Regions from separate parts of the Micromonospora sp. C51 genome, predicted to be linked through region 4. Evidence: riboswitches for the same ligand, from Rfam matches in the RefSeq annotation. Region 4 holds a riboswitch; each other region holds the start of a gene.
What was found. Region 4 has a riboswitch for cyclic di-AMP ahead of KBX50_RS06110 (C39 family peptidase). Riboswitches for the same ligand answer to the same signal wherever they lie in the genome.
Positions count from the first base shown of each region.

Region 1 (7,084 bases), on a different contig from region 4:
GGTCTAGCCAGACCTGGACGGCCGGACTGGACGCCAACTCGCTCGGCCCACCCACCGACTGCTCGCGCCGGGCCAGCATCGCCACGTCGACGGTGAACTCGAAGAGGCGCCAGTCGGCGTGTGGGGCGGCCCACGCGGCGAGCGCCAACCGGGCGACAGTGGCGTCGTCCGTGACGGGCCGGGCGCGCCCGGCGACGTACGCCTCGTCGTCGCTCTCCTCCGGCGGGAACGAGTGCAGCGCGTAACGGCCGTCGCGTTCCAGGTCGCGCCGCTTCGGTGAGTCGATCACGAAGCAGTAGAGACCGTCGTCGGTGATCACGGGGGAAACCGGGTGCACCCGGGGCCCGCCGTCGGCACGAACCGTGGCCAGGTAGCCGAAGCCGGGGCCGTACTGCTGCATGAGAAGGCGGATCCCGTCGGCGAGTCGAGGCTCGTCAGCGGCGAATTCGGACCAGGAAGCCATGCCGACATCCTATCGAACACACGTTCGAAGCGGGTAGTCCGACACGCGTGTCGCATACCGGCAGCTATGGTGTGGCGATGCTGCTCTCCGACCGTGACCTGGTCTCCGAGATCAAGGCGGGCACCCTGGCGCTCGAACCGTTCGAGCCCACGCTGGTGCAGCCCTCCAGCATCGACGTACGCCTGGACAAACTGTTCCGGGTCTTCAACAACCACCTCTACACCCACATCGACCCGGCGACCCGGCAGGACGACCTCACCTCCGCCGTCGAGGTGCCCGACGGCCAGGCGTTCGTGCTGCACCCGGGCGAGTTCGTGCTCGCCTCGACGCTTGAGGTCATCTCGCTTGGCGACCAGCTCGCCGGCCGCCTCGAAGGCAAGTCCAGCCTGGGACGACTCGGCCTGCTCACGCACTCCACCGCCGGCTTCATCGATCCCGGCTTCTCCGGTCACGTCACCCTGGAGCTGTCCAACGTGGCCAACCTGCCGATCACCCTCTGGCCGGGCATGAAGATCGGGCAGCTCTGCATCTTCCGGCTCTCCTCGCCGGCCGAGCACCCGTACGGATCGGCCGTCTACGGCTCCCGCTACCAGGGCCAGCGCGGCCCGACACCGAGTCGTGCCTGGCAGAGCTGGCGCACCTGGCCCATCCGCTGACACCGCAACCGACGATCCTCAGCCGGGCCGGCCGAAGCTGTGCACCGGGCTGCTGTCCAGCCGCTTCATCTTGACCGGCTGACCCGCCCGGGAGGCGTGTACCACCCAGCCACCACCGACGTACATGCCGACGTGGTGCAGGTCCCGGAAGTAGAAGACCAGATCGCCGGGGCGCAGTGCGCCGCGACTGACCGACGCGGTGACCCGGCGCTGCCTGGCCGCGTTGTGCGGCAGTGCGACACCGGCCCGCGACCATGCGGCCAGCGTCAGCCCGGAGCAGTCGTACGCCTTCGGCCCCTCGGCGCCCCAGGAGTACGGCTTGCCGATCTGGGCGCAGGCGAAGGTGACCGCCTCACCGGCCGGTCCGCCGGGGTAGCTGGCCGGGCAGGGTGCCGGCCGCAGCGGGCCACCGCCACCCTTTCCGTACGCCCGTAGCCGGAGCCGTTGCAGCCGGTCGATCTCGGCGTCGATTCGTCGCCGCTTGTCGGCGAGATCGGCCTCGGTGCGGCTGAGCTGATCGATGGTCTGGTCCAGCCCGGCCCGGGCCGCGGCTAGTTCGTCGCGCAGCTCCCTCGCGCGCCGGACGTCCTGCTGCTGGACGCGTGCGTACCGGTCGAGCAGGCCGATTTGCTCGACGACTTCACCCGGCGACCGGCTGCCGAGGAGCGCGTTGACGGTCCGTATCTGCTCGCCCTTGTACGCGCCGGCAGCGAGCTTGCCGACCCGGTCCATCGCCTGGTCCACCTGACGTTGCAGCGGCGCGATCCGAGCGGCCAGCGCGTCCGCCTCCCGCCGTTTGCCGGCCAGGTCCTGCCGGGTGGCGTTGTGCTGTTCGATGACGGGTTCGAGCCGGTTCCAGTCCTCGTCGATCCGGCGCTCGATGTCGGCGACCGTGGGGTCGGCCCAGGCCGCCGCCACGCCGCCGGTCAACATCACGGCGGTCGCGGCCAGGGCGGCGGGGATGCAGCGGTACCAGCGAAAACGCGGCGCATCCGTCGGCCGGCCGGGCAATCCCGGACGCGGTGACGGCGGCCGCGGGGCATGGTCTGCCACCGGGCTCAGCACTCCTTCTCCCATACCGCCTACCGGGTTAGCTGACGGGTTCGGGCGGGAAGGGGCGCCCTACCGTGACCCGCACGGATTCACCCCGCGTACCTGGTTCCCCGGCTCGCTCACGAGCGATTCGGCGGTGTCGGACCGTTACCGCCCCGGATGGACGGACCTGCCAGCGGCCGACGATTGCCCAGCGTAGGGACGATCAGCGTCGATACGCAACACAACCACACCGTCACTGTGGGTGCTGACATCCGACAATGCCGAGGGCCCCCGTCGACTTGACCGGGGGCCCTCGGGAGATCCTGCGCGACCGCTCAGCGGACGCTGGTGGCGGCTCAGCCGGGTCGGCGGAAACCGGCAAGCGGCATGGTGGTGATCGGCGAGACGTTGACCGGCTTACCGGCTCGGGCCGCATGCACCATCTGGTTGTTGCCCAGGTAGAGCCCCACGTGGTGCAGGTCGCTGAAGAAGAAGACCAGGTCACCGGGACGGGCGTCGGACCGGGAAATGGCCTTGCCCTCGTTCCACTGTGCGCCGGTGAAGTGGGTGAGCGAGATGCCGGCAGCCCGGTACGCGTACTGGGTCAGACCCGAGCAGTCGAACGAGTTCGGTCCGGTGGCACCCCACACGTATGGCTTGCCGACCTGCGCGCACGCGGTACGGATGGCCGTGCGGGCCGCGTCACTGACCACACCGTTGATGGTCGGGCAGTTGGTGGTCTTCACCGTGGTCACCGGCAGCGACCGTTCGAGCCGCTTGATCTCGGCGTCGATCTGCTTCTTCTTCGCCGCCAGCTGCTTTGCCTTCGTCTCCTGGTCGGCGATCAGAGCGTCGAGCTTGGCCTTCTGGTCGTCGTACTTCTTGCGGATCTTCATGACGCCTTCGAGCTCGCGGCGCTCCTGCGACGCGAGCCGGTCAAGGAAGGCCATCTGCTCGCCGAGCTCGTTCGGCTTGGAGTTGAGCAGCACAACACCGATCTCCTTGGACGGGCCGGTGATGTAGTACCGGGAGGCGAGATCGGCGACCCGGTTCATCGCCAGCTCGGTCTCCAGGGCCAGCGGCTGGATCTTCTTCTCCAGGCTCTTCGACTTCTGCTTGTTGACCCGCAGCTGGGAGCGCACCTTGTTGTACTGCTCGATGGTGGGTTCCAGCTTCTCCCACTGCTTGTCGATCTGGGCCTCGATCTCGTCGACCGAGGGTTCGGCGTACGCGGGGGCGGCGAGCAGGCCGGCACCGACCGCGGCGGCGGCGACGAGGACGACCAGCCCACGGGCGGCCCTACGCAGGCCATCCGGACGAGATCGCCCTGACGCACGACGATGGAGGGGCATGGTTGCCACCGGCAGCGTCTCCTTTGCAACCGACCACTGGGCGTCCCGCGAGCGGTAAGGGGCGGGGACAGACGACCCATGGCGGTCGGTGCCCAACATTAGGGAACGGTAGGTGGGGAATCAAGGCGACCAACGGCTCATTCACCTTTGCGCGACGGTACGCACACAAAGGGTGTCGACCAATTCGTTACAGTTACGCACGTCAATTAAAAACCGGGCGGGGCGGCACTGGTGGAGGTGCCGCCCGCTCGATGCGTTTGACGGCGGTCAGCCGGCCACCGACATGCTGTCCCCGGTGCCACCGACCCGCTCGGGCTTGACCGACCGGAGCAGGACGCTGGCCACGTCGATCACCTCGACCTGCTCGCCGGCACCCTTGCCGTTGACCCCGTCGCTGAGCATGGTCGAGCAGAACGGACAGCCGACGGCGACCGTCCTCGCCCCGGTGGACATGGCCTCCTCGACCCGGTCCACGTTGATCCGCTTGCCGATGCGCTCCTCCATCCACATACGGGCACCACCCGCACCGCAGCAGAAAGAGCGCTCGCTGTTACGCGGCATTTCGGTCAGCTCACCCTGGATCGCGCTGCCGAGCACCTCGCGCGGCGGCGTGAAGACCCGGTTGTGCCGCCCCAGGTAACACGGGTCGTGGTAGGTCACGCCGCCGTCGACCGGCTGCACCGGAGTGAGCCGACCGGTGGCGACCAGGTGAGCCAGCAACTGGGTGTGGTGCACCACCTCGAACTCACCGCCCAGCTGGCCGTACTCATTGCCCAGCGTGTTGAAACAGTGCGGGCAGGTTGCGACGATCTTGCGCTTGGCCTTCTCCCGACCCTCGAACGCTTCGTTCAGGGTCTCGACATTCTGTTGGGCGAGCATCTGGAAGACGAACTCGTTGCCGATCCGCCGGGCCGGGTCGCCGGTACAGGTCTCCCCCTCGCCGAGAATGGCGAAGGAGACCCCCGCCTCGTTGAGCAGGGTCGCGACGGCCCGGGTGGTCTTCTTCGCCTTGTCCTCGAACGCACCGGCGCAACCCACCCAGAAGAGGTACTCGAAGTCTTCGACCTCGCCGACCCGGGGCACCTCGAAGTCGAGCCCCTTGGTCCAGTCCTCACGGGTGTTCTGCGGCGCGCCCCACGGGTTGCCCTTGTTCTCCAGGTTGCGCAGCATCACGCCGGCCTCGGAGGGGAAGCTGGACTCGATGAGGACCTGGTAGCGACGCATGTCGACGATGTGGTCGACGTGCTCGATGTCCACCGGGCACTGCTCGACGCAGGCGCCGCAGGTGGTGCAGGACCAGAGCACGTCGGGGTCGATCACGCCGCCGGCCTCGGCGTCGCCGATCAGCGGCTTCTCCGCCTCGGCGAGGGCCAGCACGTCGACGTGGGCGAGCTGCGCGGCGGTGGCCTTCTCCTCACCGGTGAGGTCCTTGCCGCCGCCGGCCAGCAGGTAGGGCGCCTTGGCGTACGCGTGGTCCCGCAGGCTGAGCACCAGCAGCTTCGGCGACAGCGGCTTTCCGGTGTTCCAGGCCGGGCACTGCGACTGGCAGCGGCCACACTCGGTGCAGGTGCTGAAGTCCAGCAGACCCTTCCAGGTGAACTGCTCGACCTGGGCGATACCGAACTGGTCCTTCTCCGGGTCGGCCTCCTCGAAGTCGAGCGGCTTGCCGTCGCTCATCATCGGCCGCAGCGCGCCGAGGCCGGAGCCGGCCGCACCCGGCTTGCGCTTGAAGAAGATGTTGGGGAAGGCGAGGAATCGGTGCCAGGCGACACCCATCGTCACGTTCAACGAGATGACGATGACCCAGGCCATCGAGATCGAGATCTTGACGAGCGCGGCGACGCTGACGCCGGAGTCCCAGGCTGGCAGCAGGGCACCGACCGCGTGACTGAGCGGGGTGGCCCAGGTGGGGTACTCGAAGTGGTCGGTGGCCACCTTGAAGCCGCGGATCAGAAAGCCCATGACCAGTACGGCGAGGACGACCGCCTCGACGAAGTAGCCCTGCCACATGGTGGAGCCGGTGAACCGCGACCGACGTCCCGCCCGATTCGGCCGGTTCGCCAGCCGAATCCCGATCAGGACACCGATGCCGATAACGCCCAGAATGCCGATCCACTCGGTGACCAGCCCGTAGAGGGTCCAGCCACCGATCAGCGGCAGCCCACCGGTCGGCGAGACCACCTCGAAGTACGCCTCAAGCACCAGCAACGACAGCACGACGAAGCCGACCATCACGAACCAGTGCGCCGCGCCCACCACGCTCCAGCGGAGCATCCGGGTGTGCCCGGCGGTCTCCGCCAGCATGGTCCTGGTGCGGCCGACCTTGTCGTCGGAGCGGGTCGGATCGGGCTGACCCAGCCGGATGACGGCCACCATCTTCGAGACCGCGCGTACCGCAAGCCACACCGCGACAGCGGTGATGGCGGCCGCGAGGATCGTGGTGACGATCTGGACGCTGCCCATCGAGTTGGCCTCCCGGTTGCTGCCTGTCGAGCGGCTCGGCGACCGGGGCGTCGGTGCGATCGTCGACCCACGCCGCCGCACCTCAACCTGATCGGTCGATGACCTCGCTCCGCTCGGTCATGCAGTGCAGCCTACGCGCAAGGTTACCCAGCAGTAACGTGAGTCATCTCGCACCTGGGGCCACGCTGCCCTGCGCACACCTTAGGAGGCCGACGGCACCGCCGCTCGGGCGGGCCGCCGGTGGTGCCGGACAGTCAGGGCGTTGAGCTGCGGGTCAGCGCCAGCGGGAAAGCACGATCAGGGAGGCGACCATCGCGCCGAACCCGACCGCCAGGTTCCAGTACCCCAGCTCCATGACCGGGTACTCCTGCTCGGAGAGGTAGTAGACCACCAGCCAGCCGATGCCGAAGACGATCAGCGACACCGCCAGGACCGGCAGCCACACCGGGCTGGGCTTGTTGGTGGCCGCGGTCGTCGCCGTCGGGCGGACGTCCGTAGGCGGGGTGTACACCTTCTTCTTGCGGACCTGAGACTTGGGCACGGCGCTCTCCAGAGGGGTTACGACCTCGTCCGGCCTGACAACCGGGCGCGAGGGCGACGGTCCATGGCCAATAATGTTCGACAGCTAGCGTAGTCCGGAAGACCCGTCCGATCCACGAATGAGGTGAGACCGGTACCGGGCAGCACCGGAAAACCGGGCAGCACGGCCGGCGCCCCGCCCACACCGGGTGGCGTCGGAGCACGATGACGAGGGGGACTGGCCCGTGGAGTACACATCCGGCGCAGCGTCGTGGCAGAAGGCGCTGCGACGACTCGTCGCCGGGTTGCTGCCCCGGCGGCCACGTCAACGCCGGCCGTTCTGGTCGGTAGGCGTACCGCTGATCGCCCTGACGGCCGGCCTGCTCTTCACCACGACGGCCACGACGGCGGGCGGCACCACTCTGCGTGAGGACCGCCGGCCCCAACTGACCGAGCTGATCGAGGACCGCCGGGCACAGGTGGCGGCCAACGAGAAGCGGGCCGCCACGCTGCGCGGGGAGTTGGAGAACCGGACGGCCGTCCTGGCCAACTCCGACGGTCCGATCAGGGAACAGCAGCAGCGCGCCGACGCCAGT
Region 1 covers NZ_JAGPXQ010000017.1:50,517-57,600, reverse strand. The annotation lists gene KBX50_RS18375 (pyridoxamine 5'-phosphate oxidase family protein) at 1-463, opposite strand, end outside; gene dcd (dCTP deaminase) at 541-1,119, shown strand; gene KBX50_RS18365 (NlpC/P60 family protein) at 1,138-2,172, opposite strand; cyclic di-AMP (ydaO/yuaA leader) riboswitch at 2,185-2,318, opposite strand; gene KBX50_RS18360 (NlpC/P60 family protein) at 2,511-3,521, opposite strand; gene KBX50_RS18355 ((Fe-S)-binding protein) at 3,774-5,969, opposite strand; gene KBX50_RS18350 (cell division protein CrgA) at 6,244-6,510, opposite strand; gene KBX50_RS18345 (DUF881 domain-containing protein) at 6,734-7,084, shown strand, end outside.
Region 1: another riboswitch for cyclic di-AMP. It lies ahead of KBX50_RS18365 (NlpC/P60 family protein); the one in region 4 lies ahead of KBX50_RS06110 (C39 family peptidase).

Region 2 (7,084 bases), on a different contig from region 4:
ACGTGGGCGGCAGTGGCCCAGTTCCGTTCGGCGTCGCGAACCCGGGCGGCAGCCGCCACCGCGGCACCTCCGCTGGCCGCGGTCGCCTCACCGGCCGAGAGCACGTCCAGCGACACCGCCATCGCCCGGCAGCCGTTGGCCGCAGCGGTGAAGGCGGCCCCGACGGTGCCGGAGTGCAGCACCGCGCGGCCCGCGTTGGCGCCCCGGTTGATGCCCGACAGCAGCACCGACGGCGGCGGTCCGAAGGCACCGTGCACGGCGATGAGCGCGATGAACCCGGGCGAGCCACCGACGCCGAACGCCGGCACCCCGTCGAGTTCCGGTAACGGATGGTCGTGGACCACCACGTGCCCGTCCTGCTCCATGGCGCTCATCGCGGCGCTGGTGCCGCTCGCCTCCTCCAGTGGGGCAGCCACCACCACGTCCAGGCCCCGGTCGACGGCCGCCCGGGCCAGCGCCTGGATGCCCGGCGCGGCGATCCCGTCGTCGTTGGTGATCAGCACCCGCAGCGTCATCGGCCACCCGCCCGTTGCGCCAGTTCGTCAGGGGTGGTCCGCTCCTGGGGACGGCTGCCCGCCGGTTCCAACCGGACCCGGTCGACGAGGCCGTTGATCGAGTCGAGACGGCCGGTGCCGAGACCGTGTCGGGTGACGTTGAGCGCGCCGGCCGCCGCGCCGGTACGGATCGCCGTGCGGACGTCGCCGCCCCGGGCCACCACGGCGGCCACCCCGGCGGTCATCGAGTCGCCCGCCCCGCGCGGGTCGGCGGCTTCCAGCCGCGGCATCCGCACCTCGAACACCTCGCCGTCGACAAGCGCCAACGCGGGCTTGTCGGCCCGGCTGACCACCACGTTCTCGGCACCGGAGGCGTGCAGGTCGTACATCGCGCGGGTGAGCTCCTCCTCGTCGTCGCCGTCGGCCCGCCCGTCGGCGATCAGTTCCTCGTGGCTGACCTTGAGAAAGAAGACACCGCTTTCCAGGACGGCGGCGAGGTGCTCGCCGCAGAGGTCCACCACCACGCGACCACCGTTGGCACCGAGATCCGCCGCGAAACGCCGGTAGAGGTCGGCGGGGACCAGTGACGGATGGTTCGGCCCGCTCAACACGCTCACCGGCGCGCGCAGGCCCTCGCCGAGCGCGAGGTTGTACAGCTCGTCCAGCTCGTGCCGGCTCAACGGCTGGCCGATGACGTCGACGATCTCCTGGCGGGTCCCCTCGCGGCGGTCGTGCACGTACCCGCCGGTGCCGCCGGAGTCGCGGGCCACCACCTTCAGGTCGACTCCCTCGCTGACCAGCAACGGTTGCAGTACCTGCCCGACCTCACCGCCGAGCGCCGCGCAGAGCACCACGTCGACGCCGAGGGACAGCACCATCCTGGCCTGCCACACCCCCTGCCCGCCCGGGTGCAGGTGCAACTCGGGTGCGTCGCTCGGCTGGTCGATGGTCACGGTCAGCAGCGGTGTCGGTGCGAAGATCATGACGCGGCCGGTCATGACCGTACCCTGTTCGTACCGCCGAGCCTGGCGATTCGCTCGTTCATGGCGTTCCTCCCGTCAGCGGACAAATACCGCTTCCTGGTACGACGGTAACCAAGGGGACGCGTCGATGCGCGCCGAAGGGACGGTGCCCCGCCGGCCAACGGTGAAACGCAGCGCCGGGTGAACCGCTCGTGAAGAGCAGTTCACCCGGCGCGACGAGGAGGTCAGTACACCGACAGGTGGACGTGGTTGGTGTGGTCGCTGGACGGGTCACCGCGGGCGCCGCTGTAGGACTTCCAGCCGCTGCTGGGCAGCCAGATCTGCCTGTACCAGATCACGTAGAGCACCGCGAGCCGGTCGGCGTTCTTGACGAAGTACGCCGCCAGGTTGTTGCCGTAGGTCCGGTCGCCTCCGGTCGCGTCCCCACCGAAGCCGTTCTTCTGGGCGGCGAAGTCGCAGGCCCGACCCTTCGGGTGCTCGCCCGAGCCGCCGGAGCGGTAGCAGGAGACGTACCGGGTGAAGCCGGCCGACTTGGCCTGCTTCAGCGCGTGCAGGGTGCGTGGGGTGATGCAGCCGTTGGCCGGGGTCGGGTCGTTGACGCTGCACGACTCCGAGGGCCACGACCCGTCCGAGTTGCGGGGGGCGGGCTTGGCGGTGGGGCTCGACCCGCTGCTGCGCGACGGTGACCGGGCGGCCCGCTCGGCGGCCCTGGCCCGTTCGGCCGCCTCGTCCCGCTCGATGGCCACGGTCAACGCCCGCTCGGCCTGGTCCTTGCGCTTGGCCATCACGGCCACCTGCTTGCGCTGCTCCTGGATCTCCACGTCCAGGGCCTGCTTGGTGGCGCTGACCTCGTCGCGGGCCGCCTGGAGCTCGCGCAGTGCGCGGTCCTCGTTGGCGGCGACCGCGTCCAGCGCCGCCGCCCGGTCCATGAAGCCGGCCGGTGAACCGCTGTTGAGCAGCGCCGACGCCGCGCCCAGCCGCCCGGTGCGGTACGCCTGCGCGGCGATCGCGGCGACCTTGGTGCCGCGCTCGGCGACCTGGCTCTCGGTCGTCTTGAGCTGCTCGGCAAGCTTCTTCTGGCGCTTGACCGAGCGGCCGAGCGCGGTCTTGGCGTCGAGGTAGCCCTTGCTGGCGGCCTCCAGTTGGGCCCGCAGCGCCGGCGTGCCACCCTCGTCGTCCACATCGCCCGGGGCAGCCGCCCGCAATGGCGGCGATGCCGCGGCGGCGGGGGTGAAGGGGGCCAGCGCGACGCCAAGAGTGAGGGCGAGCGCGGCGGCGATCAGGGCCGCCGTACGGGCGGCCGGTCTTACCGTTGCCACTGCTGGCATGCACGTTTCCTTCCGTCAGCCGCCGACCGGGTTAGCTGACGGGTTCGGGACGGAAGATCCCTACCGCTGACGCGGATACACCCCAGGAACATGGTTCCCCGGTTCGCCCTGGCGGGCGATTAGGCGGCGGCCGCCGCCGGCACCGGTGGGTGCCGCCTGGCGGAGGCCGGGTCCGAGCCTACCGGTGCCCATGTGACCGGTGCAGCTGCTGTTACTGCTGGTGTTCAGTTGTTGACTAGTAGAACAGATCAAAAGCGGACAATAACCCCTTTTACCCGATTCTTCCGGTCACCACTGTGCCGCCCCGCAGGGCCCGGGATCCGATCGCGGCTCGATCTGGAGGGTCGCGTGCTCGATCTGGAAGTCCTCGTGCAGCGCCGAGCGGGCCGCCGCCAGCACGGCGCCGACGTCGGCGCCCGGTCTGACGGTGAGGTGCGCCGAGGCGACCTCCATGCCGGAGGTCAACGTCCAGACGTGCAGGTCGTGGACGTCGGCCACGCCCGGCACCGCGGCCAGCCGGTCGTACACCGCGGTGACCTGAAGGTGTTCCGGAGCGGCCTGGACCAGGATGCGCACCGCCGCCCGGCCCAGGCGCCACGTCCGGGGCAGGATGAACGTGGCGATCGCGACGGCCACCAGAGGATCGGCCCACCACCAGTCGGTCACGGCGATCAGCAGGGCGGCCGCGATCACGCCCAGTGAACCGAGCAGGTCTGCCAGCACCTCCAGGTACGCCCCGCGCAGGTTGATGCTCTCCCGCGCCCCTGGACGCAGGAGAGCGAACGCGACGACGTTGGCGAGCAGGCCGAGTGCGGCCACCACCAGGACCGGACCGGCGAGCACCTCGGGCGGATCGCCGAAGCGGCGTACCGCCTCGACCAGCACGTACACCGCGACGCCGGAGAGCAATACGGCGTTGGCCAGGGCCGCGAGCACCTCCAGTCGGTAGAGCCCGAAGGTGCGTTGCGGGTCCGTGTCGGCCCGACGGGTGGCAGCCACGGCCGCGAGGGCCATCCCGATGCCCAGCACGTCGGTGAACATGTGCCCGGCGTCGGAGAGCAGGGCCAGCGAACCGGTCCGCAGAGCGGTGACTGCCTCGATCGCCATCAGCACGCTGAGCAGGGCGAACGCTGCCCACAGCCGGCCGGAGTGGCGGTGGGCGGCGTTCGACACCGCAGCGTGGTGGTGGTCATGGCCGGCGCCCACCCAGACACCTTGCGACGTCCGTCGGACCGGGGACGGAGCTATGCCAACATCGCTATGTATGCAACCGTCTGGCGGGTCGCGGTGTTCGGGTTCAACCGGCCGGGTCGACGGTGGTCAACCGCTGGGTGGCCCGGGACAGCGCGACGTAGAGGGTACGGACCCCGGAGCCGGGCTCCGCCCGGATCTCCGCCGGGGCGACCAGCACCACACCGTCGTACTCCATGCCCTTGGCCTCGAGGCTGGTCACCACCTGCAACCGCTGCCCGCCCAGCGCCCCCAGCCAGGCCGCGACCTGATCCCGTCGGGGCACCGGAGTGATCACTCCGACGGTGCCCTCGACCTCGCCGAGCAGGGCGCTGGCGGCCGTCACGACGGTGGTCTCCAACTCGGGCGCCGGTACCTCGAGCTGGAGTGGATCGATGCCGGTGGAACGGACCGCGGTGGGCAACGCGAGCTCCGGGTACGCCCGCCGGATCTCGGCCGCCGCCACCGCGAAGATCTCCGCCGAATTGCGGTAGTTCGTGGTGAGCGTGAACCGGTGCCGGCGGCGGCGCCCCAGCGCCTGGTCGCGGGCCCGGGCCAACTCCTGCGGATCTCCCGTCCACGCGGTCTGCGCCGGGTCACCCACCACCGTCCAGGACGCCAGCCGCCCGCGCCGGCCCACCATCCGCCACTGCATCGGTGAGACGTCCTGGGACTCGTCGACCACCAGGTGGGCGTAGTCGCGGTAGTCCTCGGGGCGTTCCCGGGCGGCCTGCCGGGCGGCCCGCTGCCGGTCGGCGAAGGTGCTCAGCTCACGCACCCCACCGGCCAACTGGAACGGGTCCCGCTTGGGGCGGGCGGGGCGCATCGGCTTGCCGAGCAGCGCGTCCAACTCGTCCAGCAGCGCAACGTCGGCGACGGTCGGGCCGTCCGTGGCCAGCCCCCGGTACGCCGCACCCAGCAGCCGGATCTCGGCACCGGAGAGCAGGCCCCCGCCGTACCGGCGCAACCGCTGCGGATCGGCCAACCAGGCGAGCACGTGCCGCGGATGCAGCCGTGGCCACCAGGCCTTCAGGAAGTCGCGGAAGTCCGTGCGGTCGATCAGCTCGTCCTCGAAGGCGCGCTGCTCGGGCAGCCCGGTGATGCCCAGCCGGCGGGCCTGCGCCCAGAGCGCGGCGAGCACGCCGTCGAAGCCGGCCCGACGCACCTCGTTGCGGCGGGCGCCACGGGGCAGCGCGCGATCCCGGACGGCGTCCAGCTCGGCCTGCTCCAGCCGCAGCAGCGTGCCCCGGTACAGCAGGCGCAACTCGGTCGGGGAGTCGGGCACCGCGTCCCGGGCCGCCCGTTCCAGCACCCGGCGCATCCGCAGCGAACCCTTGATCGCCGCCACCTCGGGCGGGTCGGTGCGGGTGGCCACCACCCCGGGGAAGAGGGTGCCCAGTGAGCGCAGGGTGGCGGTGTCCTCGCCCAGCGACGGCAGCACCGAGGCGATGTACTCGACGAAGACCGAGGAGGGGCCGATCACCAGGATGCCACCTCCGGCGTACCGGCTGCGGTCGGCGTAGAGCAGGTACGCCGCGCGATGCAGCGCCACCGCCGTCTTGCCGGTGCCCGGGCCGCCGGAGACGAGGGTCACGCCCGAGCCGGGGGAGCGGATCGCCTCGTCCTGCTCGCGCTGGATGGTGGCCACGATGTCCCGCATGCCCCGACCGGTGGTCCGGGACAGGGTGGCCAGCAGCGCACCGTCGCCGACCACCGCCATCTCCGGCGGGGCGGCGTCCGGATCCAGCAGGTCGTCCTCGATCCGGGTGACCCGCTCCCCGCTGGACTGGATCGTCCGACGCCGGACGACGCCCAGCGGCTCGGCCGGGGTCGCCCGGTAGAAGGCGGCGGCAGCCGGGGCCCGCCAGTCCACCACCAGTGTGGTGGCGTCCTCGTCGCGGATACCGAGTCGCCCGACATACAGGGTCTGCCCGTCACGCAGGTCGAGTCGGCCGAAGACCAACCCCTCGTACTCGGCGTCGAGCAGGTGGCGTCGCTGCGCGGCGTGGAAGACCATCGCGTCCCGCTCGACAAGCGCACCGAAGTTGCCGACCCGGGCCAGCCGGTAGCCCTCCCGTTCCGCGCGAACGGCGGATCGGCGCAGCTCGGCCAGTCGCGCGTACACCCGGTCGAGATGCCGTTGCTCGGCGGCGATCTCCTGATCCAGGGTGCTCTGGTCCACCGCTCGCTCTCCTCGTGACGCCGCCTGGCCAACCGCACGAGATTACGCCCCGCCGCGGAGCTGGGCGGAACGGCATTGGGTGGGACGGTCAGGCGTGGACGCGCCGCTGGGTCGGAAGGTCGTCCAGGACTCGGCGCAACACGCCGGCCAGGGCGGCGTTGACCTCCTCGGGCCGCTCCATCATCAACATGTGCCCGGCGCCGGGGCAGACGGTCAGCTCGGTGGCGGGCAGCGCGGCGGCGATGGACTCCGCGCACGGCGGCGGGGTGAGCCGGTCCCGGTCGCCGACCAGCGCCGCCGCCGGCAGGTGAGCCAGCGCGGTGAGGGTGGCCAGTCGGTGCTGGGTGCCGATGGAGGCGCGGAACCCACCGATCGACCGTAGTGAGGCGCGGGCCACCGCCGAGGTGACCAGTCGGATGTCCGTGGCGTCGCACCGGTCCCCGAACAGCATCCACCGGATGCTCGGTCGGAGCGCGCGCAACAGGGCCTGGGGCGGTCGCCAGGCGCCGCAGCGGGCGAGAACCCCGGCGCCGGTGGTCTCGGCCAGCCGGATGATCCGGGCGATCCGGGGAGAAAGGCCGTAGACGGTGTGGGTGTGCCCCTCGGCCGTGGTGGAGACGAAGACCAGACCGGCGGTGCGTCGGGAGAAGTGGTCCGGGTGGCGGTGCGCGTACTCCATGATCGTCATGCCGCCCATCGAGTGGCCGACCAGCACCACCGGGCCGGTGGGCGCCACCGCGTCCAGCACCGCGGCCAGGTCGTCGCCCAGCTGGGCCAGGGTCGCCGTGGGCAGCGCCATACAGCTGGACCGACCGTGCCCACGTGCGTCGTAGGTGACCACCCGGACCGAGCCGAACGTCTCGCGGA
Region 2 covers NZ_JAGPXQ010000033.1:42,897-49,980, reverse strand. The annotation lists gene surE (5'/3'-nucleotidase SurE) at 1-515, opposite strand, end outside; gene KBX50_RS25075 (1-phosphofructokinase family hexose kinase) at 512-1,492, opposite strand; gene KBX50_RS25070 (hypothetical protein) at 1,702-2,805, opposite strand; cyclic di-AMP (ydaO/yuaA leader) riboswitch at 2,810-2,941, opposite strand; gene KBX50_RS25065 (cation diffusion facilitator family transporter) at 3,094-4,011, opposite strand; gene KBX50_RS25060 (AAA family ATPase) at 4,103-6,217, opposite strand; gene KBX50_RS25055 (alpha/beta fold hydrolase) at 6,306-7,084, opposite strand, start outside.
Region 2: another riboswitch for cyclic di-AMP. It lies ahead of KBX50_RS25070 (hypothetical protein); the one in region 4 lies ahead of KBX50_RS06110 (C39 family peptidase).

Region 3 (7,084 bases), on a different contig from region 4:
CACCGCGGATCTTCCCGGTGCCCCGCAGCGGGCCCTCGCCGAGTTGCTCGCCGGCAACCGGCGGTTCGTCACCGACGCACTGCGGCATCCCAACCAGAACGCTGGGCGACGGGCCGCCGTCGCGGCCGAACAGCATCCCTTCGCGGTGATCGTCGGCTGCTCCGACTCCCGGCTCGCCGCCGAGATCATCTTCGATCGCGGGTTGGGTGACCTCTTCGTGGTGCGCACCGCCGGGCACACCGTCGGGCCGGAGGTGCTGGGCAGCGTGGAGTACGCGGTGGCCGTGCTGCGTACGCCCCTGGTGGTGGTGCTCGGCCATGACTCGTGCGGCGCTGTCCAGGCGGCCCGCGAGGCGCTGGCCACCGCCACCACGCCGCCCGGGCATCTGGGTGCCGTGGTCGACGCCGTGGTGCCGAGCCTGCACCGGGCGCAGGAAGCCGGAGTGCACGACCTGGACGGCATCGTGGACGTCCACATCGCGCGGACCGTCGAGACGATGCTGGCCTCCTCCGCGGCCCTCGCGGCGGAGGTGGCTGCCGGGCGATGTGCGGTGGTCGGCATGTCGTACCGACTGGCCGCCGGTGAGGTGCGGGCGGTGGCCGCGGAACCCGCCGAACTCGGCGGTGCGGTGGCGACCGCGCCCTGATCCCGCGACCCACCGCGAGGAATGACGCGGGTCCGGGTACCGGCAGTCGGCGACCGCGTCCGACGGTGACCTCCGGAACGACGAGGGCCGTCCCGCCACGGTTGGCGGGACGGCCCTCGGTGCGTCGCGTCGGCGATCAGAGCAGCGACACGTGAACGTGGTCCGTGTGGTTGGACGGGCCACTGTAGGAACTCCAGCGTTCCGTGGCCGCGAACCAGATCTGTCGGTTCCAGATCACGTAGTAGACGCCCAGTCGGTCGGCGTTGCGGACCAGGAAGGCCGCCAGGTTGTTGCCGTAGATCCGGGTGTCGTTGTTGTGCCACGGGCTGAAGCCGCTGTTCTGCAATGACCAGTCACAGGCTCGGCCCTTGGGGTGCTCGAACTTGTCACCCGGACGGAAGCAGCCGACGAACCGGTTGAATCCGGCCCGCTTGACCTCCTTGTACATGTGCAGCGTCCGCGGGGTGATGCAGCCCGACGTGGTGGGATCGTTCTGGCTGCATGACTCGGACTTCCAGCCGCCGTCCGAGGCCCGGTTCGGCGCAATCCGGGCCACCGGCGAGGTGGCGTCCACCAGCCCGCCGGTCAGGCCGACACCACCGACCAGCCGGAGGGACTTCTCCGCCTCGCTCTTCTTGCGCGCCATGTCGTTGGTCAGCTTCTTCTGCTCGCGCACCTCGGCGTCGAGCGCGAGCTTGGCCTGCTCGGCGCGGAGCTTGATCGCGTTGACCTCGCCCAGTTTCTTGTCGTTGACCAGGTTCAGCTCGTCCAGTGCTGAGGCCCGGTTGATGAACGAGTCCGGTGCGCTGCTCTGCAACAGCATGGCGATCGCGCCGACCCGGCCCGTCCGGTACGACTGGGTGGCGATCTGGGCGACCTGTGGCGAGAGAGCGTCGAGGTCGGCCTGCGCGGCGCGGACCTCGACCGCCAGGCGGAGCTGGCGCTTCTTGGACTTCTCCAGTTTGGCCTTGGCCTTGGAGTAGTCCCGGGTGGTCGCCTCGATCAAGTCGTTGAGCATCGGCGGGTCGTCGTCGTGCTCCGCTGGTTTGGGGTCGTTCGGTGCGGCCGTCGCCGGCATCGGACCAGCGAACACGGCGAACGCGGCGAACACGGCCACCACGGGCGTCAACCAGCGGCGTAGGGGTGCCGTCACTGTATTCCCTTCCATCGACCGCCGACCGGGTTAGCTGACGGGTTCGGGACGGAAGTGGCCCCTACCGCTTTCGCGGATTCACCCCACGTACCTGGGTCCCCGGCTCGCCTGGCGGCGATTGGGCGGCGGCACCGCAGGCGCCGCTGCGCGCCTTCGGCGGTGACCGGCAGTGAGGTTACCTGACAGTCCATCTGTGCTTCTACGCCCCGAACCCGACGAGATGCGTCATTTCGTAATCGCTTTGAGTGACCAGCGACACGATTACGGGCCGCGTTGGCAGAGGCGGTCACGTTGAGGAGTGTCACCATGTGGTGTCCGTGCTCCTGTCCGGGTCGGGCCACCTCGAAGGGGTGGCGGGGGACGTGTTTCGGGTGGGTGGGGTGCTGAGGGCGTGGAGCGCCTCGGCCCGGTCCGTTGCCGGCCGGGGAATCACGGGGGTGGACGCACCGCTGTGGACGTCGGCGTCGCCGCGCCCGGCGGTGCTGACCACCGCGGCCAGCGCGGTGGTCAGCGGTACCGCGGCGATCAGCCCGAGCGTGGCGACCACGCTTCGAACGATCTCCGTGGTGAGGAACTCGCTGGTCAGGATCTGCCCCAGCGCGCGGGAATCCGCGGTCAGCAGAAGCAGGAGGGGCAGCGAGGCGCCGGCGTACGCCAGCACGATCGTGTTGACCACCGAGGCGATGTGTGCCCGCCCGACCCGGGTCGCCGAGCGGTACAACTCGCGGCGGGAGAGGCCCGGGTTGGCGTGGCGCAACTCGTTGACCGCAGCGGCCTGGGTGACCGTGACGTCGTCGAGTACGCCCAACGAGCCGATGATGATGCCGGCGAGCAGCAGACCGTGCAGGTCGACGTCGGCGCGGAACATGGACAGGGTGGTGGCGTCCTCGCTGCCGAAACCGGTCAGGTGGGTGGCCCCGGTCGCGGCCAGCCCGAGCAGCCCGGTGAGCACCAGACTGGCGAGCGTGCCGAGCACGGCCACCGAGGTCTGGGCGGATATGCCGTGGGTCAGGTACAGCACCACGAACATGATCAGCGAGGCGCCGACGATGGCGACCGCGAGCGGTGGCTGGCCGGCGCTGATGCCGGGCAGCACGAAGGTCAGCAGGATGGCGAAGCTGGCGGCCAGGCCACCCAGCGCGGCCAGTCCGCGTAGCCGCCCGAAGGCGACGATGGCGGCGGCGAAGAGTACGGCCAGCCACACCAGCGGCTTGCCGCGTTGGTGCTCGGCGATGTTGTAGGAGCTGACCGAGGGGTCCTCCGGGTCGATCAGCGAGACCAGGATGATGTCGTCGTCGACCTCCACGCGAGGGGCGCCCGGCCCGGTCGGGATGGGTGTCTGCACCTCCTGCCCGGCGTCCGGTCCGGTCTGCACCCGGACGGTGACCGTGCCGCAGGGGCCGTCCGCGGCCGTCGGAGTCCCCTCGGGTACCACCGGGTTGGGTGGGCACGGCTCGCTGACCACCCGGGTGACCGTGCCGTGGTAGCGGGGGGTGTCGTCGGCGGCCTCGGGGCGCGGGGCGTCCCGGGGCCAGAGCACGATGGCGGCGACCAGGGTGGCGATGAAGAGGGGGACCACCGTCACGACAAGGATCCGCCGCACCCCCGGCGGGGTGGGCGGAGCGGAACGGGTGTGGTCGGCGCCCATTCAGTGTCTCCCAACGATTTCAGGGCTGAGTACGTGTCGATGGGCGAGACGGTTCAGTGCCGCCGGACGGCGGTGTGGAAGGGCAGCCCGAATGGCCTGAGCGTGGCAGGGTGGCTGCGTACCGTGAGCTGTGGACCGGCTCGCGACGGCCGTGCGGGCGTACGCCTGACGGCGACCTCGGGCCGCGAGGCACGGATTTCGGCTGGCCATCGTGTGCGAATGGTAACCAGCCCGACCTGCCGACGCCTGTCGCGAGGGTGCGTCGGCGGGTCGGGTCAGCCGCGCTTCATGAGCCGGCCCACGGCGGCCATCATCTCGGTCGCCATCTCGTCGGCGCGCCCCTCGGCGGCACCTTCGTGCATGCAGTGCCGGGCGTGCCCGTCGAGCAGGCCGAGGGCGACCTTGTCCAGGGCGGCCTGGATGGCGGAGATCTGAGTGAGCACGTCGATGCAGTAGCGGTCCTCGTCGACCATCTTCTCGATGCCGCGGACCTGGCCCTCCACCCGGCGCAGGCGGGCGAGGAGCTGGTCCTTGCTGGCGGTGTAGCCACGGATCGGCGCGGGTGTGCTCATGCCGGCAAGAATAACCTACCCCCGGGGGGTATGGTACGGTCGATGCGACGGATACCCCCTGCGGGTATCCGGGTGGGCATTCGGCCCGCCCCTTTCGGAGTAGCGAGGAGAGTTCCATGGTCAGCACGACGTACCAGGTGCAGGGCATGACCTGCGGGCACTGTGTCAACGCGGTCAGCACCGAGATCGGTGCGATCGAGGGCGTCAAGGACGTCCAGGTGGATCTGGCCGCCGGTCGGGTCACCGTCACCAGCGACCAGCCGCTCTCCGACGACGCGGTGCGTGCCGCCGTCGACGAGGCCGGATACGAGCTGGCCGGCGCCTGAGCCGGCCGGCGCGCGGAAACCGAGGGGTCAACCATGAACACGGCGACGAAGCTGAGTGGCTTCGTGCTCGGCCTGACGGCGGTGTTCGGCACGGCCTACGGGGTGGGGCAGCTGACCGGTCCGGTTGCCGTGGTCGCCGCCGGCCACGACAGCGAGGGCGCCGGCCACGGCGGTGACGCCCGCGACGAGGGTGACGCCGGGCATGAGGGGGTGGCCGGACACGAGGAAGGAGCCGGGCACCTGCCCGGCGGCCTGCTCGTTTCCGACCGTGGCTACACCCTGGTGCCGGTCGACGCGCCGCCGGGTGAGTTCGCGTTCCGGATCACCGGTCCCGATGGCCGTCCGGTGACCGGGTACGACGTCACCCACGACGAACGGATGCACCTCATCGTGGCCCGCCGCGACCTCTCCGGATTCCGGCACGTCCATCCGGAGCTGGCCGGGGACGGCACCTGGCGGATCGCCTCACCGCTGGGCTCTCCCGGGGTGTGGCGGGCCTTCGCCGACTTCACCCCGTCCGGTGGTGACCCCTTGACGCTCGGCGTCGACGTGACCGTCCCCGGCGCGCTGACCGAGCGGCCGCTGCCCGCCCCGGCGAGCAGCGCCACCGTCGACGGTTACACGGTCGCCCTCACCGGAGCCCCGCAGCCGGGGCGCACCACGACCCTGACGCTGACCGTCAGCCGCGACGGCACGCCGGTCACCGACCTGGATCCGTACCTCGGCGCGTACGGTCACCTGGTGGCGCTGCGCCGTGGTGACCTGGCCTATCTCCACGTACACCCCGAGGGCAGCCCGGGAGACGGGCGCACCGCCCCCGGCCCACAGGTCAGCTTCGCCACCGAGTTCCCCTCGGCCGGCGCGTACCGGCTCTATCTCGACTTCCGCCACCGGGGAGTGGTGCGTACCGCCGAGCTCACGGTGCACGTCGGTGACCAAGGCGGCACCACCGGACCGGCCGACGGACGCCCCACCACCGGACCGGCCGACGGGCACCCCACCGGGCCCGCGGACGGGCACGGAACCCCCGGGCACGGACACGACTGACAGGACCAGCCATGAGTACGAGCCGACCCCTGACCGCCGCACCGCACCTGATCGAGCTGGCCATCGGCGGGATGACCTGCGCGTCCTGCGCCGCCCGGATCGAGAAGAAGCTCAACCGGATGGACGGCGTGCAGGCCACCGTCAACTACGCCACCGAGAAGGCGACGGTCTCGTACGCCGACCCGGTCACTCCGGACGATCTCGTCGCCACCGTCGAGAAGACCGGTTACCAGGCCAGCCTGCCGCCACCGCCCACCCCGGCCGGACCGGCTGCCGCCGAGCCGGCGGACCCGCTCCCCGCACTGCGTACCCGGTTGTGGGTATCGGTGGCGCTGAGCCTGCCGGTGATCGCGCTGGCCATGGTGCCGGCCTGGCAGTTCACCTACTGGCAGTGGCTGTCGCTGACCCTGGCCGCCCCGGTGGTGGTCTACGGCGGGCTGCCCTTCCACCGGGCCGCGCTGGTCAACCTGCGGCACGGTGCCGCGACGATGGACACTCTGGTGTCGCTCGGCACGTTGGCCGCCCTCGGCTGGTCGGTGTGGGCGTTGCTCCTCGGTACCGCCGGCACCCCCGGCATGACCCATCCGTTCAGCTTCTCCATCGGGCGTACCGACGGCGCCGGCAACATCTATCTGGAGGCGGCCGCCGGAGTGACCTCCTTCATCCTCGCCGGCCGCTACTTCGAGGCGCGCGCGAAGCGAACCGCCGGGGCGGCCCTGCGGGCCCTGCTGGAACTCGGCGCGCGGGACGTGTCTGTGCTGCGGGACGGCGTCGAGACCCGGATCCCGGTCGACCAGCTCGTGGTGGGCGACCGCTTCGTGGTTCGGCCCGGCGAGAAGATCGCCACCGACGGAACGGTGGAGGAGGGCTCCTCGGCGGTCGACGCCAGCCTGGTCACCGGCGAGTCGGTACCGGTCGAGGTGGGAACGGGTGACGCGGTGATCGGCGGCTGCGTCAACGCCGGTGGCCGACTGGTGGTCTCCGCGACCCGGGTCGGTGCCGACACCCAGCTGGCCCAGATGGCCCGGCTGGTCGAGCAGGCGCAGAGCGGCAAGGCCGCCGCCCAGCGGCTCGCCGATCGCATCTCCGGGGTCTTCGTGCCGATCGTGATCGCCCTGGCTGCCGGCACGCTGGGCTGGTGGCTGGGGAACGGCGCCGGACCGGCCGCCGCCTTCACCGCCGCCGTGGCGGTGCTGATCATCGCTTGCCCGTGCGCCCTCGGCCTGGCCACCCCGACCGCGCTGCTGGTCGGCACCGGGCGGGGCGCACAGCTCGGCGTCCTGATCAAGGGGCCGGAGGCGCTGGAGTCCACCCGGCGGGTGGACACCGTGGTGCTCGACAAGACCGGCACCGTGACCACCGGCCGGATGAGTCTGCTCGCGGTGACCCCCGCCGCAGGTGAGCGACGCGACGAGGTGCTGCGCCTGGCCGCCGCCCTGGAGAGTGGCTCGGAGCATCCGGTCGCCCGGGCGGTGGTGGCCGGTGCCGCCGAGGTCGGCGCGCTGCCGCCGGTCACCGATTTCGCGAACGTGGCCGGGTTGGGGGTCAGCGGCACCGTGGACGGCCGCCAGGTGCTGCTCGGCCGGGCCCGGCTGTTGGATGAGCGGGGTCTGGTCGTACCGGGTGATCTCGCCCGGGCGGCGACCGACGCGGAGGCGGCGGGGCGCACGGCCGTGCTGGTCGGCTGGGACG
Region 3 covers NZ_JAGPXQ010000010.1:30,231-37,314, reverse strand. The annotation lists gene KBX50_RS13735 (carbonic anhydrase) at 1-646, shown strand, start outside; gene KBX50_RS13730 (hypothetical protein) at 783-1,799, opposite strand; cyclic di-AMP (ydaO/yuaA leader) riboswitch at 1,803-1,934, opposite strand; gene KBX50_RS13725 (YibE/F family protein) at 2,101-3,447, opposite strand; gene KBX50_RS13720 (metal-sensitive transcriptional regulator) at 3,723-4,019, opposite strand; gene KBX50_RS13715 (heavy-metal-associated domain-containing protein) at 4,136-4,345, shown strand; gene KBX50_RS13710 (hypothetical protein) at 4,379-5,392, shown strand; gene KBX50_RS13705 (cation-translocating P-type ATPase) at 5,404-7,084, shown strand, end outside.
Region 3: another riboswitch for cyclic di-AMP. It lies ahead of KBX50_RS13730 (hypothetical protein); the one in region 4 lies ahead of KBX50_RS06110 (C39 family peptidase).

Region 4 (7,084 bases):
AACTGCATCCGAGAGGAACGGAATGACAAAGAACCTCGTCGGCGCGAGAAACGGAATCTTCGCCGTACTCGGCACGGTTCTCGCGTTGTCCCTGTCCGCACCGGCCCACGCCGCTCCATCCGCTGCCACCGCTGTACCGGACAGCGAGATCACCGTCGAGGTGGTGGCTGCCAACGGCTCCGGTTGCTCCCCCGGCACCGCCCGGGTGGTGGCCCATCCCGACAACACCGGCTTCCGGATCCGGTACTACGACTTCGTCGCCACCGCGGGCCGGGGCGTCGACGTCACCGACAGCCGGAAGAACTGCCAGCTAGGTGTGCTCGTCAACGTGCCGGCCGGCTGGACCATCGCCGTCGCCGCCGCCGACTACCGGGGCCGGGCCCGCATCCCCACCGGCGCGACCGGTCGCCAGCGCACGACCTACTACTGGCAGGGCTCGTCCGAGACCAGCCGCACCGACGCGACCTTCACCGGTCCCTACAACGGCTTCTGGGGCACCTCGGACGTCGCCCCCGTGCTGGTCTACACGCCCTGCGGACAACAGCGGGTGCTCAACGTCAACACCGAGTTGAGAGTGGACCCAGGCACCGCCGGATCGAACGTCAGCATGTCCATGACGACGACCGAGGGCGACGTCGACACCCTGTTCAACCTGAAATGGGAACGGTGCTGATCCCCTGACCGGCTTCGCCACGAGGCCGAACAAGCCGGCGGCGGACGCGGGTGCACGACCCGCCCCGCGCCCGCCGTCGGCTACGCCAGGGGAACCGCCTCGTCCACCCGGACCGCACCCGCGACCTCGTGGACCCCGCGAATCGCTGCCGCCGGCAGGGCCGCGTAGACGTGTGGGAACGGCCCGCCGTTCGGGGCGTCCTCCCACCGCAGCGCGCCACCGAGCAGGGACGCGTCGAGCGCGACGACGACAAGCTGCGGCTGATCGCCGAAGACCCGTGCCGCCGTCGCGGCCAGTTGGGATCGCGACGAGCAGTGGATGTAGCCGCTGTCCCGGTCGAACGGTGAGCCCTCGAACCGGCCCGCAGCCTGGAACTCGGCCCATTCGCCCGGCAGCAGGATCTTGTAGATCAGCACGTCGCCATGCTGCCAGACCGGCACGCAGCGGGGTGCGCCGTCAGTCGAGGCGTACGGCGATCTGGAGGGTGTTCAGGTAGTGCTTGCGTACCGTCCCGGCCGGGCGCGCGGCGATCATCTCCCGGATCCCGTCGAAGAGGGTCCGCCGCTGCCAGGGCGCGGCGGCGATATGACCGGAGTACGTGGCGAGCAGGGTCAGGTACTCCTCGGCGGTGTAGTCGCGGCTCCAGACGTAGCGGTGCACGGTCGGGCGGGCGAAGAAGCCGCTGCCCGCCATCGCCGCCACGTCAGGGGCCGCGATCGCCTCCGGTAATTTAGGGCCGCCCTGCCCGTCACCCATGCCGACCTCGTCGTAGATCCGCTCGACCTGCCGGAAGAAGTCGTCGCCGCCGGGTGGTGACACGTGCTCGGTGGCCACGATCGCCAGGTGACCCCCGGGGTGCAGCAGTTCGGCGGCGCGGCGGTAGGCGACCTCCGGAACCAGCCAGTGCCACGACGTGGCAGCGAAGACGAGGTCGAACGGCGCGAGGTCGCCGGCTTCCCACCGCTCGAAGGGCGACACCACGACGCGTACGTCCCCGCGACCGGCGAGCACGCGGCGCGCCACCGAGGCCAGTTCCCGTCCCGGTTCCAGGGTGACCACCTGCCAGCCGCGCGCCAGCAGACCGAGGGTGGCCTGGCCGGTGCCCGTGCCGATCTCCAGCACCCTGGCCGGCCCGGTCACCAGGCCCGTCGTCGCGGCCAGGTCGACGAACAATGGCTCCGGATAGCCCGGTCGGGCCCGCTCGTACAGCTCGGCGGCCGTGTCGAACGTCGTGGCCAGCCCCGCGTACGGCTCCTGCTCCCCCATGACTCCCCCGCACATGTGTAAACGTCGAGGCCGACGTCACCCCTGATCGTCGCATCGCCCCACCCGCCCCGCGTCCTCCCCCGCCCGCCGCCCCCGCCGGGGTCGATTCACCGAGATCTTGGACAAAATCCGTTAGCGAAAAACGGAAAATGTCCAAGATCTCGTGGTGTGGCGATCGGGGCGGTGGCGGCGGGGTCGTTAGGCGGGTCGGCAGCGGGTCCAGGCTATGAAGCGGGTGAAGAGGGTGGCGGGGTGGGGGCGTCGTGGGGTTTGAGGTGGTAGAGGTCGGGCAGGTGCACCACCTCATGGCGCTGGCCACCCGGCCCGGCATCGTGTTGGTCCGCGACACCAAGAACCGCGACACCGCCACGCTGGCCTTCACCCCGGCGGCCTGGGCGAGCTTCGTCGGCCTGGCGAAGCAGCACCGCACGCACGCCTGACGACGCAACACCGCCCGCACGCCTGATGCAACCCGAGCGCCGTCGGCCTGACGACACAGCATGACCCGCCGCTTGACGTACCCGAAACGGAAGCCCTCGGCCAGCGGGCCGAGGGCTTCCGGGTGCAGCGGGACGATGCGATCAGGCCGAGTAGCCGCGGGTGGCGGCCCAGTTGGCCAGATCGATGGTGCTGAGCCAGTACGACGGGTACGAGGCGTCGGCCGAGTCGGCGATCCTCACCAGCCGGCCGGAGTCCTTGTAGCCGACCACGGCGATGTAGTGGCCCCCCGGGAACGAGTGCCAGCGGCCGTCGGTGTCGGTGACGGAACCGGCGACGTTCACCACGACGCCCCGCCCGTCGGTGACGGCGGCGACGACGTCCGCCTGGAGCTGGTCCATCTGGGCCGGGGTGGCCGCACCGCCACGGATCATCGTGGTCTCGTACGGGTCGCCCTTGACGACGGCATTGAGGACGCGGGTGGTGTCCTCGGCCGAGTTGGTGCCGGCGAACGTGGTGCCGAGCTGGCTGGCCAGGGCGTCCTGGCTACGCGCGACACCGGCGGCGCTCAGCGCGTTACGCACCGCGGCGGGACCGCAGTAGTAGCCGTTGATCTGGGCCTCGTGGTCGTAGTCCAGAACCTTCGAGGCCGGCGGCTTCGGTGCCGCCTTCTTGCTGGCCAGGTCCGGGTCCGCGGTGGCCTTCGGTGACGGCGAGGCGGCGGCGCTGGCCGGCGCGGCACTGGCCGGCGCGGCGCTGCTGGGTGCCGCGCTGCTGGGTGCGGCGGTCGTCGGCGCGGCCTCCGCCTGACTCGGCGCGACCACCGTGTCGCTGCGCAGTTCGGCGGCGGCGGTGGTGGCCTGCGTGGGTGCCGGGGTGTTCCCGGTGCCGGCGAGGACAGCTCCGGTACCAGTGGCCAGTACGAGGGCCACGGCGGATCCGGCAACGAGTTGGTAAGGGCGTTCGCTGACCAGCCGGCGGAGCCGGCGGGAAAGGGTGTGCTTCACGGTTCCTCCACGGACTGAGGGGAGAACGGCACACCGGCACCGGCGGTCGGGTCGGCAGCAGGGCGCCGACGACCGCCCGGGTGAGCGGGACAGGCCGTTCAAGGGGTACGCCCGGACAGGCCCGGGCGGTGACGATGACCGGGGTCAGCTCGCGGCGGTCGGGCCAGCGAGCACGGGCACCGCGGTGCCGTGGAGGCGGGGGAACAGGGGGATCACATCGGACTGCACGAGGGTTGGTACTCCTTCCGTCACCGCCTACCGGGTTAGCTGACGGATTCGGGCGGGAAGACGCCCTACCGCGAGCCGAGGCTCGCGGATTCACCCCAGTGGTGCAGTGGGTCCCCGGTTCGTGAGATCACGATTGAGCGGGTCGGCACGGCGTCGCTTCCTGCGATCGGTTACCGCACCGGACGCGCTGACACTACTGGCCGGTCACCTCGAAGCCAACCCACCCTGACCTGCTTAAACATGATCCGATGCGGCAATTTTCGGGTACCGGAGAACTGGCGTCGCTCAATGGGACCGACGGCATTCCGGGCATCTTCGGGTAACAACCGGACGGGTGGTGGACAATCTCAACGGAGATTGCTGCGGTAATCGCCTCACCTACGAACAGTGACCGAATTTCCGGCTAATGTGACCCAGCTCACGGAATTTCAGCCGAGCCGAGCCGGACGCCAGCGCGGGACAAGGTCGCGCCGCCCGACGGTGGCCCGACCGGAGACGGGCAACCGGTTCGGTCGGAGCCGCTCGGCAGCCGCGTACGCCTCGGCGGAGAGGGCGCGGGCCGCCTCGGAGGCCAGCTCCGCCGCCCGCCACAGGTCCCGCTCCCGCTCGGCGGCCGATCGATAGGCCGCCAGGCGCTTGTCACGCACCACCCGGGCGAGGACCACCTCCTGCTCGGCCGGATGACGCCGGGCATCCCAGCCGGACCGGCCCGCAAGCACATCGCTGAGTTGGCGGGCGGTCAGGTCGCCCCGCCAGTGGGCGGCCATCGCGGCCCGGCGCAGCCAGCGCTCGCGGGCCGCGTACTCGGCCGGGGTTCGGGGGGTGCGCGGGGTCGGCAGTCCGGCGACGCCGGCCAGCCGGCGGGCGGCGGCCTCCGCCCGGTCGTACGCGGCCCAGGCGCGGTCCAGATCCGTCTGCGCCACCCGCCATGCCGTACGCCGTCGCTCGGCGTTCTGCCCGGCGCCGGCTGCCGCGACCGCCACCTCGCCCGCGTATCGGCGCAGGTCGGCCTCCTCCATCGCGGCACGGGCCGCGTCCTCGTCGGCGGGTCTCTCCACCGGCCCGGCCGGCTCCGGGCGGGCGACAAGCACGGTGAGTACGCCCAACGCGAGCACGAGCAGGACCGACCAGATGGCGGCGGCGCGTGGCACCTCGATCAGGAACTGGTAGAGAACTGTCTTCTCCATGTCGGCACCTCGGGAAATCGGTACGGCGACGGTGGCCGTACCGGCAGCGGATCGCGGATGGCGTCGCGGCGCGGTCGCGGTTCGTGCGGGCGGTGCCCCTCGTGCTGGGGAGCACCGACGGCGCGGCTGGCGGCAACGGGTTGGCAGGGGCTCGGCGCGAGTGCGGCCCCGAGCGGTGCGGACGCGACGGAAGGTCGCCGGGGATCAAGCGGGCGGTGTCGCCGGGGTCAGGCGTGCGGTGGGGCGCGGGCGGCCCGGACGCCCCCGACCGGGGCCACCGGCAACCGTGTGACGCTCGCAGCGACGCTGCCGAGCACCGTCAACCCGGGCCGACCACAGGTCGGCGGCTGCGTCGCGGACGCCCCCGCCGGGTCGGCGGGATCGTCGGCACCCCACCTGGTCGGCGACGCGCATGCTCCGGCCGGGCCTGCTGCGTCACCGACCCACCGTGCAGCAGGCGTCGCCAGGCCAACCAGGTCGAGGGATGCGGCCAGATCGAGGGGCGCGGCCAGATCAAGAGCGGCGACCAGATCGAGAGTGGCGGCCGGGTCGAGGGGTGCGGCCAGCCCCAGGGGCACGGCCGGGCCCGTGGATGCCGGTGCCACGGCGGTCTCGGCCAGCGGCGCCGGGGTGGCGGGCCAATCGGTGGGAGCCGGATGGCCGGGCAGGGCCCAGGCGCCGAGGGTGAAGGCGGCGGCGACCGCGAGCCCGGTCAGCAGCCGCGCGGCCCAGCGCGCCAACCACCACAAAGGACGGGCGGGCGCGGCGGCGATCACCTCGTCACGCTACCGCCACGACCGCTCCGGACGCACCAGCCACCGGGCGTGTCGAACCGCCCGGCGCGTCGCCGGACGCGTCGATACGCGCAGGTCAGGCTACTGACTACTTACTGTCCGTGATGGACGGTCCGGCCATGCTCGACGTCTCCGGCAGGGTCCGCACCGCCCCGGGACGCCCGTTGTCGGGGCAGCCCGGCCGCCGACGGGCCGGCCGACGCCTCGGAACGCTCCGCGCCCGGCGACTCGGATCGCGCCACGCCACCGAGTGACCCGGATCGCGCCGCAGCGCCAGGCGGGCCGGGTCGCGGCGGTCGGGACGGGGCCAGGCGACGCATCATCGGCTGTTCCACGTACCGATGCAACAGAGCGGCCAACCCCAGGGTGAGCAGCAGGAATCCGATCACCGCGAGCGGACCCCACCAGCCTGGCAGGCCGGTGCCCCAGTCGCCGGTCGACCGCAGGATCGTCATGATCACGAAGACGTGCACCAGGTAGAACGCGAAAGAGACCTCGCCGAGCCAGACCATCGTCCGGGAGCGCAACGGCGAGCGCCGTCCGTGCACGTCCGCGTCGGCCGCCGCGGCGATCACCAGGACGTACGCCGCCGCCAGCAGCGCCGCCCAGAACTCGGCCGGGATCCACTGGGAGGCCGCCACCCAGGTCAGGACGAAGATCAGGCTGGCCACGGGGAGCCCGGGCCCCCGCCAGCGGCCCCGCAGCATGAGTTCGGCCGCGGCCACGCCCATCCAGAACTCCAGCGAACGGACCAGCGGGAAGACCTGGGCGAACCACCAGCGATCCGACTCCGGCACCAGTGCCTGTCCGGGCCAGAGCGCCAGGATCAGCAGCGGCACCGCGATCACCACGGCCCACAGCAGCCACGGTCGGGCCCGCCGCACCGCCGGCAGCACCAGCGGCAGGCACAGGTAGAAGAACAGCTCGCAGGAAAGCGACCAACTGACGTTGTTAACGCTGTAGAAGTGGCCGGGCCGGGGATCCCAGGCCTGCACCAGCAGGAGGTTCTCCAGCGCCGCCACCGGGTTTATCGGATCGGCGAACCAGAGCATCGCCAGCATGGCCAGCGCCCACAGCACCAGATGGTTCGGATAGATCTTGGCGAACCGGCGTCGCCAGAACCGGCGGCGGGAGGCACCGGGCCGCGCGGACCAGACCAGCACGAAACCGCTGAGGATGAAGAAGAACTGCACCCCGGACAGACCCAGGGTGAAGATCTCGCCCACCAGCGCCTGCGGGCCGGGATCGGCGATGATGCGCATGGTGCCGGCGTGGAAGCCGAAGACCAGCAGCGCGGCGATCCACCGCAGTCCGGTCAGCGACGGCAGGCGGTCGGCGTCCGTACGCCCGCGCGGGGTGGTCTCGGACGCCGCGAGGGTAGTGCTCGTCATGCCCACCTCCCGGTTCTCGACCACGTCACCCGCACGTCCATCTCGGCGCGGCCCGCCGGGCACCCTACCTCGGGTGGCTGGCAGACAACTGCCTGGCTCG
Region 4 covers NZ_JAGPXQ010000003.1:174,082-181,165, forward strand. The annotation lists gene KBX50_RS06090 (DUF4360 domain-containing protein) at 23-673, shown strand; gene KBX50_RS06095 (DUF952 domain-containing protein) at 754-1,089, opposite strand; gene KBX50_RS06100 (class I SAM-dependent methyltransferase) at 1,130-1,939, opposite strand; gene KBX50_RS06105 (DUF397 domain-containing protein) at 2,215-2,379, shown strand; gene KBX50_RS06110 (C39 family peptidase) at 2,521-3,384, opposite strand; cyclic di-AMP (ydaO/yuaA leader) riboswitch at 3,622-3,762, opposite strand; gene KBX50_RS06115 (hypothetical protein) at 4,041-4,799, opposite strand; gene KBX50_RS06120 (hypothetical protein) at 5,027-5,575, opposite strand; gene KBX50_RS06125 (acyltransferase) at 5,686-6,984, opposite strand.